DNA from 3 places in the Microbulbifer hydrolyticus genome. Region 2 is predicted to be linked to each of the others. Evidence: predicted binding sites of a transcription regulator. Region 2 holds the regulator's gene; each other region holds the start of a gene.
The links. Region 2 encodes FNR, which switches genes on or off when oxygen is low (the NO sensors DNR and NnrR bind a similar motif). Its sites were predicted from a motif close to TTGATNNNNATCAA; they were not measured.

Region 1: a site for FNR is predicted at 2,656-2,669, ahead of GTQ55_RS02515 (globin). Genes of this name have one in related genera too.
Region 3: a site for FNR is predicted at 1,809-1,822, ahead of GTQ55_RS08895 (4Fe-4S dicluster domain-containing protein). Genes of this name have one in related genera too.

Annotation. Positions count from the first base shown of each region.
Region 1 is NZ_CP047491.1:598,253-602,458, forward strand. It holds gene GTQ55_RS02495 (transglutaminase-like domain-containing protein) at 26-838, opposite strand; gene GTQ55_RS02500 (DUF350 domain-containing protein) at 856-1,095, opposite strand; gene GTQ55_RS02505 (SPFH domain-containing protein) at 1,136-1,579, shown strand; gene GTQ55_RS02510 (hypothetical protein) at 1,685-2,065, shown strand; gene GTQ55_RS02515 (globin) at 2,171-2,569, opposite strand; gene GTQ55_RS02520 (S8 family serine peptidase) at 2,746-4,206, opposite strand, start outside.
Region 2 is NZ_CP047491.1:836,878-841,083, forward strand. It holds gene mmsB (3-hydroxyisobutyrate dehydrogenase) at 1-388, shown strand, start outside; gene hemN (oxygen-independent coproporphyrinogen III oxidase) at 509-1,972, shown strand; gene fnr (fumarate/nitrate reduction transcriptional regulator Fnr) at 2,101-2,829, shown strand; gene GTQ55_RS03515 (hemerythrin domain-containing protein) at 2,852-3,418, opposite strand; gene GTQ55_RS03520 (porin family protein) at 3,685-4,182, shown strand.
Region 3 is NZ_CP047491.1:2,109,362-2,113,567, forward strand. It holds gene GTQ55_RS08885 (mechanosensitive ion channel family protein) at 1-820, opposite strand, end outside; gene GTQ55_RS08890 (acyl-CoA thioesterase) at 1,128-1,661, shown strand; gene GTQ55_RS08895 (4Fe-4S dicluster domain-containing protein) at 1,968-3,089, shown strand; gene GTQ55_RS08900 (cyclic nucleotide-binding domain-containing protein) at 3,086-3,565, shown strand; gene GTQ55_RS08905 (FAD/NAD(P)-binding protein) at 3,565-4,206, shown strand, end outside.

The DNA of each region.
Region 1 (4,206 bases), 240 kb from region 2:
ATAGCTCGCTCTCCGGTGATCGGTATCATCCGCGAATAAACTGAGACTTTCTGATCCAGTGCTTGCCACGGTAACTGCGTGTTGGTGCGGAGGTGGTTTTGGCCCAGAAGAAATCCCGGTTGAACTGGAATTCCACCTCGTAACCCTCGGCCAGAGCGGCCAGGGGCATCGCCTGCCAGTTGGACTGGCGGCGTTTGCTGGTTGCTTCCAGCAGGTATTCGGTGTTGTTCACAATGGCTACCACCCAGGCATGCCCTTCGCCCTTGTGGGTGCCCAGGGCAACCCGCGCATCAACCCCCAGGTTGATCAGCCAGTCGGCGAGTAAAATTGCGTGGTCCTCGCAATCGCCGCGTTTCTGGTAGTACGCCTGACGGGAGGTCTGCCAGATATCCGCAAGGCCCGCATACTGCAGGTGGTCGTACTGATACTCTTTGCGGATCGCCAGTGTATATAGCGGTACCCAGAGATCTTTGGTTTCAAACGGCTGGAATCCCACCAGGTAGCTGTTGGCAAAGTGATGGAGTTTGTCCAGGCCGCGTGCCGAGGCCGTCACCGACTCCAGCCCCTGCCAGTTCCAGACGGAGATATAGCTGCTCTCCTGTTCGGAACGCTTGCCGACCGCCTGCTGCACCATGGATTCGGTGAGTGGAGAGCTACTTCCTGTCACCAATACAGAGCCGCGCTGATCGTCCTTTGTATCCTGGGACGTGTCAGGATTGCGATTCGACGCCCTTTTTAACGGCTTCAGGATGCTTTTTTCCTGTTGTGACGGTTGCTGCTGCACAATCAATTCCGGCAGCATCAACGCCATGCCAAGCAATACGCCTGCCAGTAGCATACGCACGGTAAAAAGCCTCAGCCCTTGAGGCCAAAGGAAATGATCAGGGCCACGAACACAAGGATCGTGGAGGCAAAGATGGCCACGGCGATATTGCCGTTCTTCAGCTCCGCCTCGATATCCACATGCTTGAGTAATTTCTTATCGATAATCAGCAATGCCAGCATGCCAATCAGCAGTGCCAGCAGGGTGTACAGAAGGTTCAGGCCGAGGTTGAACAGTGTTGCGGTAAGGAATTCAGATTGCACGTTTTTCATCCATGTAGATCATTCGCGCGCAATTAGATCACAACACACAATGATTTTCCGCTGCGTGCCGCTAAACACTGACAATATTTCGGTAAGTCAGGTGTACAACACTTATGCCCAGCCGGTGATTAGGGATGGGGTTCGACGGGTAATCGCCAGGTACTCCATTAATGAAATTGTCTCCAGCCGGGAGATAATGAACACACAGGTGGCCAACTGGCTGCTGGACCGAACCCTCGTCATCCGTTTTCTCGCCCTGCTGCTTTTTATCTGGGTACTGGTCGGCTTCAATTCCAATGCCCCGAAGCTGGTATTGCAGCCGGATTGTTCTGCAGAGCAGAAGGCCAGAGAGAGGGCACTGCAGGTGGAATCCGGGGCGGTGGAAAACTTTGCTCCAAAAATGCGCAAGGCAGAGGAAACCAGTGCGCATCTGGAGTCATTAAGAGACGAGCAGCAGGCTGAAGTTACAGGCGAAGAAACGCCTGACTCATAAAACGTAGCGGGTTTCAGGTGAATGAGATTTTAGCAGGTATTTTTGTTGGGAACGGGTTCTGCCCTGAGTAGACTTCCGAACACGTTGGAAGAGGAGGTGTTTTCCATGCGTTATTTAATACCTGTAGTACTGTTTTGTTCGCTCTCTGGTGTCGCCATGGCACAGCAACCGATGGCTCAGCTCCCGGCTGGCGCTTCGGAAGTGCAGATCATGGGTAAGACTTACTGGCACAGTGGCGATAACTTCTATCAGTTCAATGAGAACACCGGTATGTTCTATGAAGTTCCTCAGCCCACAGTGCAGGCGCATAAGGATCGTGCATCTCAGGCGCACCAGTCTGTGGTAGCCCAGCCTGGCCCGGGTGTGACAGCTGACCAGATTGAAGGCTGTCGTAATGCCGCGGCGGATAAATCCAATGCGGTGCCTAACCGAGGCAGTGAGGTGTACATTAACGAATACAACAGCTGTATTCGCGACCTTCAGTAACCAGTGACTTTTAGACTCGAAGGTGGAAAAGGATTACCGGTATCCCGGTAATCCTTTTTTTATGTCCGTATTTTTTTCTCTCGTACCCTTTGCTTCTGACCCTGATTAATAGGCTCCACGAATCAGCTCGATGCCGGGCTCAATGGCGCGCCGCCAGGCCTGTGCTATGGCGTCATCAAATTGCGGGTCATGTGCGCGCAGCGTTGCCAGAAGTGCGTCCAGCCAAAGTCCATACCACTCAGGGCGTATCCCGTAGCCCTTGCGTGAGTGGCTGCATCCAAGCGCCTGCAATTTGGTGTCCGGCATACCGCGGGCGTGCAGTACCAGTTGCATGATGCCATTGCGCAGAAGGTGCCGCTGGGCGGGCATGTCGGTGTCTTTGAACAGGGCCCGAATCTCCTCGGAGCTACCCATAAAACGGTCGTAAAAATCGATGAAAAAACTCTCGCGGTTGCAGCAGCGGCCGTAACTCTGAAACACGATATCGCTGTCGGCATTTCCCATGGCCGTGGCTCCCCTGACGTTTGTTATCCCTGAGGATTGTGGAAAACAGGTGACCGCGGATTCTAATGCGGGTGCTGGGTTGAAGATTGATGTAAATCAAGTCGACGGAGTGAGGGTGTGAGCCGGGAATAAAAAAGGGGGCCGGAAGGCCCCCTTTGGAATCTGCGTGCGCAGGGTTACTGCGTGCAGTTTTTGCCTTTGCAGGGCTTGCCGCCGCCGCTGCCGCCGCCGCTGCTGCCACCGGAGCTGCTGCCGCCGCCACAACCATTGGCGGTGAGGTAGTCCACCGCATCTTTGGCCTGAACCAGGCCATAGCCATAGGCGTTGTCACGTCCCGCAGCACCCAGGTCTTCCGCGGTGCTGGTCATCGCCGCGCGAATTTCGCTGGCGCTACAGCTGGGGAAGTGACTCCACACCAGTGCGGTTACGCCGGCAACGTGGGGCGTCGCCATGGAAGTGCCGTTGTAGTAGGCGTAGTCACTGGGTTCGATGACCAGGTTGGCACTGCTGCCCAGCTGGCCGAGAAGCGCCGCGCCGTCGGTATCGGAAATGCCCGCAGACGGAATACCGGTCGCGACACCGCCCATGGTCCCAAACAGCATGCCGGGTTCATTGTTGTAGATCACTGCGGCGATACCACCGCCGGCCTCACAGGACTGCACTTTTTCGGCAAAGCTGATGTTGCCGCGGGAGATCAGACAGACCTGGCCGGTAGCGCCAGTACAGGCGGATTCGCCCAGGCCACAATCCACCAGGTTGCCGGTGACATCGCCTTGCGGGCTCTCATCCATTCCGGCCGCTTCAATGGCATTGCCACCGACGGTGAGGCTGGTGGACAGGCCCGCGCCTACCGGCACGGAAGACAGCACATCGACACCGGGGCCGGAGAGTTCAACCTGATCGGTCTGCTGGGAGAAGTCGGCAACGACTTTGTTGCTGTCGATGGCCGCTACCGACACCACGGCATCGTAAGAGGCCGGGTAGGAGTGACGGGTGTTGCCGTCGTTACCGGCCGCTGCGATGGAGAGGATGTTCTGGTTGGCGTAGAGGTCGGCAAAAGCCTGTTCCTCGGTGCGGGACTTGAAGGTACCGCCGAGGCTCATATTGATCACGCTGGCGCCGTTACTGGCGCACTCGTCGGCCGCGGCTACCAGTGAAGAGGAGTAGGCCCAGCCGTCTGCGCCGAATACCTTGACGATATGCAGGTTGAGGTTGCCGTTGGGGTTCACCCCGACCACGCCCACACCATTACTGATCGCGGCGATGGTACCGGCCACATGGGTGCCGTGATGGTTTTCATCGGTGTACCAGTTGCCGGTGCCGGAATCGAAGTTGCCGGTGACGTTATTGCCGGACAGGTCTTCGTGGGCGATGTCGTAGCCGGAGTCGATGATGCACACGGTCTGGTTGCCGGCCATGGCGTCGCTGACCTGGTCCGCCTGAACCATGGGAATGCCGAAGGGTACGGTTTCCGCCATCGGGTAGCGTTTAACGTCCTGCTCCACGTATTCCACATTGGGGTTGTTGCGCATGGCGGTGAGGGCCTTGGATGGCAGGTTGGCTGCCATTGCGTTGCGCTTGTTCAGCGCCAGTGCCGAGCGGCCACCGTTCTTCTCCATCATCGCTGTGACAGCCGG
Region 2 (4,206 bases):
GATCTGCAACAACATGCTGCTCGCGATCCATATGATCGGTACCGCCGAGGCGCTGCAGTTGGGGGTGGATAACGGGCTCGACCCCGCTGTGCTATCAGAGATCATGCGCGCCAGCTCCGGCGGCAACTGGTCGCTGGAAAAATACAATCCCTACCCGGGGGTGATGGAGAATGTACCCGCATCGCGGGATTACCAGGGCGGGTTTTCTGTGGCGCTGATGTTGAAGGACCTTGGCCTCGCCATGGACACCGCTGCTGGCAGTGCATCTTCAACGCCACTGGGCGCGCTGGCAAAAAACCTGTATCAGTTGCACGGTGGCGACCCCATCAACAAGGCGCTGGACTTCTCCTCTATCCAGAACCTGTTCCGCCGCCCGGCGGGGGACTGACGCCGCGACGAACCCGTCGGCGCTTGATCTGAATCAAGCGCCGTCGAACGCTGGCCCGCTACCTTTACCTGATCCAACACCTTCCCGCTTATCAGCTCTGGATCACAGGTTACCTCGTCAATGGCCGTAAACCCCCTGGACAGCGCACCGCTCTCCGAGAGCGACTCCAATACCACCGCCAATACCCGGGCGTCGTCCGGGGAGTTATCTTCGGCCCTGCTCACGCGTTATGCGGGGCCCTGTCCACGCTATACGTCCTACCCGACGGCGGATCGCTTCACGGACCTGAGCGCCGGCAGTGCAACAGCCGCTGGTGCTGACGCGCGCAAGCCATGGGATGCGCTGCAAGATATCAACACCCTTTCACTGTATGTGCATATCCCGTTCTGCCGCTCGCTGTGCTATTTCTGCGCCTGTAACAAGGTCATAACCCAGCAGTACGGGCTGGCGTCGAGCTACCTGGACCGGGTGCTCACTGAAGCGCAGTGGTACCGGGAAAAAGTGGCCCGCGTACCGGTGACGCAGTTGCATCTCGGCGGCGGTACGCCAACCTACCTGAATGACGGTGACTTGACTCGGCTGGTTCAGGGGCTCGGCGACATATTCGATCTGAATCCCGGTGGCGATGTGGAATACAGTGTGGAGGCGGATCCCCGGGTGCTTGAGCCGGAAACACTGGATACCCTGCGTGGACTCGGCTTCAACCGGCTGAGCATGGGTATTCAGGACTTTAACCCGGAAGTACAGCGGGCGATCAACCGGATCTGTTCCCCGGAGCAGGTGCGCGGTCTCACTGAAGCCGCCCGCGAGCGGGGTTTTGGTTCCATTTCCTATGACCTGATTTACGGACTGCCCGGGCAGGATGTGGCAAGTCTGGAGCGCACCATCGACACCGTGGTTGAGCTCGCGCCGGACCGTATCGCGCTGTACCACTATGCGCACCTGCCGCACCGGTTCAAGGCCCAGCGCCTGATCAGTTCCGACCTGATTCCACCGCCGCAGGCAAAGATCGATATGCAGCTTGCAGCGACGCGTCGACTTACCGACGCGGGTTACCAGTTTCTGGGCATGGACCATTTCGCACGCCCGGATGACCCTCTGGCGCGCGCCACCAAAGACGGCCGTCTCGCGCGCAATTTTCAGGGCTATACCCTGATGCCCGCGGACGCGCTGGTTGGCCTTGGTGCCTCGGCGATCAGCTACAGCCGCGATGGCTACTGGCAGAACCATCACGGCCAGAAAGAATACGCGACCGCGATTGGCGAGCGCGGCGAGGCGATCTGCCGCGGCTGGCAGCTGGATACCGACGACCGGGTGCGCCAGTGGGTGATCATGGAATTGATGTGCCATCTGCGGCTCGACAAACGCGAAGTGGAACGCCGGCTGGGGAGCCCGTTTGAAGATTATTTTGCGCAGGATCTGGCACGCTTGCGCCCACTTGTGGCGGATGGGCTGGTGCTGGAGTCCCGTGAAGACCTGGTGGTCAGCGAGCGTGGCCGCTGGTTCCTGCGCAATATAGCCGCGGCGTTCGACCGCCACCTGCATGCCGGGGCGTCGGCTGCGCAGTACTCCCGAGTGCTTTAGGTGGACAGTAGGTATACAATTTCCTCACCACAGGTTCGGCAATAAGGCATCGCGCTTTACGCGCAACTGTTCGCCAAGCCGACTACCAGATCGTTCACCGGATAAATCGCCGAGCAATGGAAAAGACAATGTCGAAACCCTCACCAGCGGTCAATTGCGGAAATTGCTCCGTCAGAAGGCTGTGCCTGCCCGTGGGGTTGAGTGAGGACGATATCCAGCGTCTCGAGCAGGTGACACGCAAGAAGAAGATTCTGAAAGCCGGCGACAGCCTGTTTCGTGCGGGCGACCCGTTTTCCAGCCTCTATGCGATTCGTTCCGGCAGCTTCAAATCTGCGGTGATCGGTGCCGATGGTGACACCCAGGTCACGCATTTTGCGTTGCCCGGTGAGCTGTTGGGACTGGATGCTTACAGTAGTGGCGCGCATCCCGGTTATGCGGAAGCACTGGAAGACAGCAGCGTTTGTGTCCTGCCATTTACCCAGCTGGAAAACCTGGCGCAGCAGGTGCCGGCGCTGCAGAAGCAGATGTACACGATTTTTTCCGAAGAGCTGAAACAGGATAACGACGTGCTGTTGCTACTGGGCAAGCGCTCTGCGGAAAGCCGCCTGGCGGCTCTGCTGATCAATATATCCAGCCGTTATGCCCAGCGCGGATACTCGGCCAGCGAATTCAAACTCTCGATGCAGCGCATTGATATCGCCAACTATCTGGGGCTGACTGCAGAGACCGTCAGCCGTCTGATGTCGCGTTTTCAAAAGCAGGGGCTTATCCGCGCACAGGGTCGGGCGGTCGCCATCCTGGACCTGATTGCCCTCAGCGAGCTGGCCGGCACCCACTGCAGTTACGAAAACGATTGAACCGATGGCACTGATCCGGTGATTAGCAGGCTTCCGCCAGCGCCGTTTCAGAAAGATCCTGATAAATGGCTTCGTAAAGACGCTTGACGCCCCGGTGAAAGTGGCTGCTTTGCTTTTCCATGAGCTCGTCGGCGATCTCTCCCCAGTCGGTATCCGTCAGGTGCTGCGCAACCAGCGGCAGTAATATCTCATTCTCTTTTTTCATGTGCGCGCGCTGCAGTGCAATGTACTCGCGCGCAGTTGCGAACAGGTGCTCCCGTTCCACCGCCGCGTCGTTGGCAACCGCATAAAACAGCTGGTTCATATTGCGCGTGGCCGCGGCAATGGCCTTGTGTTCCACGGTGATTTCCCCGAGGACATCACGGATATCCACAGGCTTGTCCAGCAACCGGCCGAATACCAGATCTTCCACCGGGTGGTGCCACTGATCCGGGTACACAGAAAAGTAATCGAGGGCGTCGAGAATCATGCTCAGGGTAGCGGGATCCCTATCCTGACGACCAAGCTCATCTAACAGCGCTTCAAACACATCCAGCAGTCTCTGCATGTGCTTGTGGTCATCGCACAGTTGTCGATAGATACCATGCATGGCGTGCCTCCTTGACGGGTTGTGGTGATTGTCCATTCCATTGTTGTCTGCTGCCGGGGAATCGGCTTGATCTGGGTCAATCCACAGCCACATCCGGTAGCGTCAGGTGCCGACAGTGATGATCGTCGCGCGGCTGAATTGCCATTGGCCCGGTCTCCGGTAATTGACGCGGTGTAATAGCGTGTAATGGAGAGGGGGTATTTGCGCCGTATTTTTTTCAATAGAATGCCGCCCGCAAAATAAGCACTACACATTAGGGTATTAAAATGATGAAAAAAGTTTTGGCGGCAGCGGTGATGCTGGGTTGTTCGATTTCTGCACAGGCGAGCGAGGGGGGCTACTTCGGTACCACCGCAGGCCTGATGAAGACGTCGATCAGCGGCGACAGCCCGTTCAATGCCGGTTTGCGCGCCGGGTATGCCTGGAACTCCGGGTTTGCAGTGGAGGGCGAGTACACTACGTCCCTGGTTGATGGTGAAGCGCGCTACAATGGCAGCTGGGGCGATTTCAGATGGGATTACTCCATTTCCACCCTCGGTGTGTATGCGGCTTACCGCAGCCAGGGGGATATCTACTTCAAGGGGCGCCTGGGGGTGCTGAACGAGAGCGTCGATTTTGAAGGCGAGAAAGAGAGTGATTCCGGCCTGTCCGCGGGTCTGGGTATCGGCTTTTCCTTCTCCGAGAACGTAAATCTGGAAGCCGAGTACACCCTGGTGGAAGAAGATGTGGACTTCTGGTCCGGTACCCTGGTGTTTCGCTTCTAAGCCCTCCTGATTGTCCGCGATCGC
Region 3 (4,206 bases), 1.3 Mb from region 2:
CCGGCTGTTGCGCGGCCTGGCTATCGGGGGCGCCATACCAGAATTGATAGAAATTCTCGGTAACCTTCTGCTCAATATTCGTAGCTTCTTCCCGTGGGCAGAAGAGGGTGATCGTGAGTACATCGTGCCCGAGTTCACTGGTACTGAATTTGATCTTCGGTTCGGTTCCCGCCAGATCTACCCCCATGCGACTCTCAATTAGCTTGCAGTACCGTTCGGCAACTTCCTTGAATGACTCACAGTGCTCCAGCACGCGCTCGGTTATGTAGGGCTTGATCGCAAACGGATTCTCGCCCTTGTTCTCACGCACGATAGTGATGGTGTGCTCGATATAGCGCCGCATAAAGTTCAGGTTTTTTACCGGCTGGGTAAAAAACACATTATTGGGCACAAACAGGGTGGTGCCCGTATAGCCATCCCCCAGGCCGTGGGGATCAATTTCCAGCAGGGTGGTGCTCAGCCAGTTATTGTCGATCACCTCGCCAAACTGGTCACCAATTCTCACCCAGTCACCTATGGTGAAAGAGCGCATACTGGCCTGATAGAGCCCGCCGACCAGGCAGGCAACGACATCGCGCAGTGCGATGACAATGGCCACAGAAAATGCCGCGATGGACAGCGCGAAATCCCGAAGCTCAGACACCCAGATTGCAAACAACCCGATGACGATGAACAGGTTGGTGAAATTGTGCACCATATGTACACGACGACGGATATCCTGACGGGGCCAGCTGGAGCGCCGGAACATCTGTGCCAGCAAAAAGCGAAACAGCAACGCTGCCGCAATCAGCAGCACACTCCAGGCCAGTTTATTCTCCATGAGTTGGCCTAGTACTTGCGTCAGTAGTTCGCTGGTCATCGAGGGCTCGGTAATGCAGTTCAGGGATAGGCTTCGACTTGCCCCATCACGGCTGTACAAGCTCCACGGGACTCACTTGAGTATGGCGCGACGACGAAAGATGGGGGCAATTATGGCGGCAGTGTATCCGAGACGTTGAAATTGCCGCAACCGCTAACTGTCACCCCAAGCCAGAGTCGGATCAATAAGCGTCGGGGTGCCCGACTTGTGGCAAACTGCGTCAGTAGGTACCCGTTGTGTAGTTCAGGCATTTAAAAGGACGGCCTTTATGCAAGACCCCCGCGAACACCAGCTCAGTATGAGCGTCCTGATGACCCCCGATATGGCAAACTTTACCGGCAAGGTGCACGGTGGCGAGCTCCTGTCCTATCTCGACAAGGTGGCATACGCCTGTGCCAGCCGGTATGCCGGGCGGTATGTAGTAACTCTTTCGGTCGATCGGGTCATGTTCCGGCAGGCTATCAAAGTAGGGGAGCTGGTGACATTCCTGGCCTCGATCAATTACACCGGCAACACGTCACTGGAAGTCGGTATCAAGGTTGTTACCGAAGATATCCATACCCGCGTCGTCCGCCATACCAACAGTTGTTACTTCACCATGGTCGCACTGGACGAAAGCGGAAAGCCGACCAGAGTGCCGGCTTTCAAACCGCAGACCGTGGTCGAAAAGCAGCGCTTCGAAGCTGCGATGCTGCGGCGCAAGCTGCTTCATGATCAGGAGGCCGCGCATGAGGCGATCAAGGAAAAGGTGCGCGGTTTTCAGTTTGAGGAAAACGACTCGAACGCAACCGAGAATAAGTAGAGGCGTGCAGCTTCCGGACAAAGAGACGATATTCTCACGCTTGTGTACCTAAGGCCGCTGAATATTCTGTGTTGGCGTAATACGCCAGTTCGGTTACATCTATGACCCCTGGATGTTCAATCTGTCTGTCGGCTATAAATTCTCATTTTGATGTATATCGCTTCGGTAAATGAAATTTGGGCGCTTCGGCGCCCTTTTTTGATAGACCCTGAAATCTGACTAATACTGGTTCGTATGGTTGCATCCGGCCGACCAGACGCGAGTATCGCCATATTCATCGGGAGCCGGCATAGAGCACGCATCAACATGCAAGAGTTTCTGCTGCAGGCAAGCGACCTGGATACACTGATCCAGGCTATTCGCCGCGAAGGGCATCGCTTGCTGGGCCCAGTGCTGCGAGACGGCACAATTGTCTACGATGATGTCACTACCGCCGACGACCTGCCGAAGGGATGGACCGACCGGCAGGAAAAGGCACACTACCGCACACTGCCAAGAGAGGATGGCGCCTATTTCGGGTATGTGGTCGGACCCCACGCCTGGAAGAAATTTCTGCAACTTCCACGCCGACAGATATGGAATGCCCGCCGCAGTGGCGACAACATCCAGATACTGGAAGTGGAAGATCCAGCCCCGCCCATGGCATTCCTCGGGGTGCGCAGTTGTGACCTGCATGCCATCGCCATTCAGGACCGTGTATTTGTCGAAGACGAATACCGGAATGACAGTTATACCCGACGGCGATCCCAGCTCTTTATTGTTGCCGTGAACTGCACATCGTCCGCGCCCACCTGTTTCTGTACCTCGATGAATACCGGTCCGGAGGTCACGCTGCCCACGGATCTGACATTGACGGAAGTCCTCGATGGTGAGCAGCACTTCTTTCTGATCGCGAGCGGATCCGAGCGGGGCGCGCGGATTCTCGCGCAGCTGCCAGTTCGGCCGGCCGGCAGCCAGCAGCGCCAGCAGGCAAGCGACGCCATAGCCAAAACAGCGGCGGAGGTTGCAAAGGGTCCACGCAGTTTTGACAGCGGCGACCTGAAGGAACTGATTTACCGAAATCTGGATAGCCCGTCCTGGGATCAGGTGGCTGAAAGGTGTCTGTCCTGTGCCAATTGCACCATGGCCTGTCCCACCTGTTTCTGCTCAACGGTCGAGGACACTACGGACCTGAGCGGGGACAACGCGCAGCGCTGGGAACGATGGGACTCCTGCTTTACCGGGGACTTCAGCTATATCAGTGGGGGAGCCGTTCGCCCCGATACGCGCTCCCGCTATCGCCAGTGGATGAGCCACAAACTGGCCACCTGGCACGACCAGTTTGACAGCTCCGGGTGTGTGGGCTGTGGACGCTGTATCACCTGGTGTCCAGTCGGCATCGACATAACCGAAGAAGTTCAGCGCATACGGGAGAGTGAAACACGATGAAAAGCATGGCGCAGTTACTGCGAGAACATCCCTTTTTTGAGGGAATTGACGATGAGCATATGACGTTCATAGCCGGATGCGGAGAAAATCGGATTTTTACCGCTGGCGACTATATCGCACGGGAAAATGCGCCTGCCGATCAGTTTTTTGTGATCCGCGACGGGCAGGTGGCGGTGGAATCCTACGTGCCCAATCACGGCGCCCTTTGCCTGCAGACCCTGGGCAGCGGCGACGTCTTTGGTTGGTCCTGGTTGTTTCCGCCCTATCTCTGGACCTTCGACGCCCACGCTCTGGACGAGGTACACGCGATCCAGCTGGATGGAAAATGTATCAGGGACAAATGTGAGGCAGATCCCGAATTTGGCTACGTGCTGATGAAGCGTTTTGCAAGGATCGTGACCGATCGGCTACGGGCCACCCGCGTACAGTTGATGGATGTGTACGGCCAACAGCGGCCCCCACTGGATCGAGGCTGATGATTCCCGTCATCTATCGCGTGGATCGCCGTGAAGAGGAGTTTGCAGGCACCTTTACCTTGGCGATCAGCAAAGTCACTGCGGGCACACCGCCAGGGTTCGCCCCCGGCGAGTTCAACATGCTGTACGTATTTGGCACCGGGGAAGTACCAATTTCCATGAGTGGCGCAGTCAACGAACGGAACAGCTACGTGCATACAATTCGCATCCAGGGTATGACCACCCAGGCCCTGGCCAGGCTAAAGAAAGGTGATCAGATTGGCGTTAGGGGCCCGTTTGGCCGGGGTTGGCCACTGGATAAACTGCGCGGTAAGGATCTGCTGATAATTGCCGGTGGGCTCGGGTTGGCCCCACTGCGCCCGGTAATTTACGAATACCTGAATCACAACCTGCCACTACGTAATATCCAGTTGTTTTATGGGGCGCGCACACCGCAGGAAAGGCTGTACCCGGATGAACTTGCGCAATGGTCACAGGCAATGAATGTGGTGCAATCTGTTGATCGAGCGGATTCAGGCTGGCAAGGCCGGGTTGGTGTCATCACCGCGGCGCTCGATTCAGCGCAGATCGATACGCACGACACCGTGGCACTGGTGTGTGGGCCGGAAATCATGATGCGGTTTTCTATCCATACGCTCCTC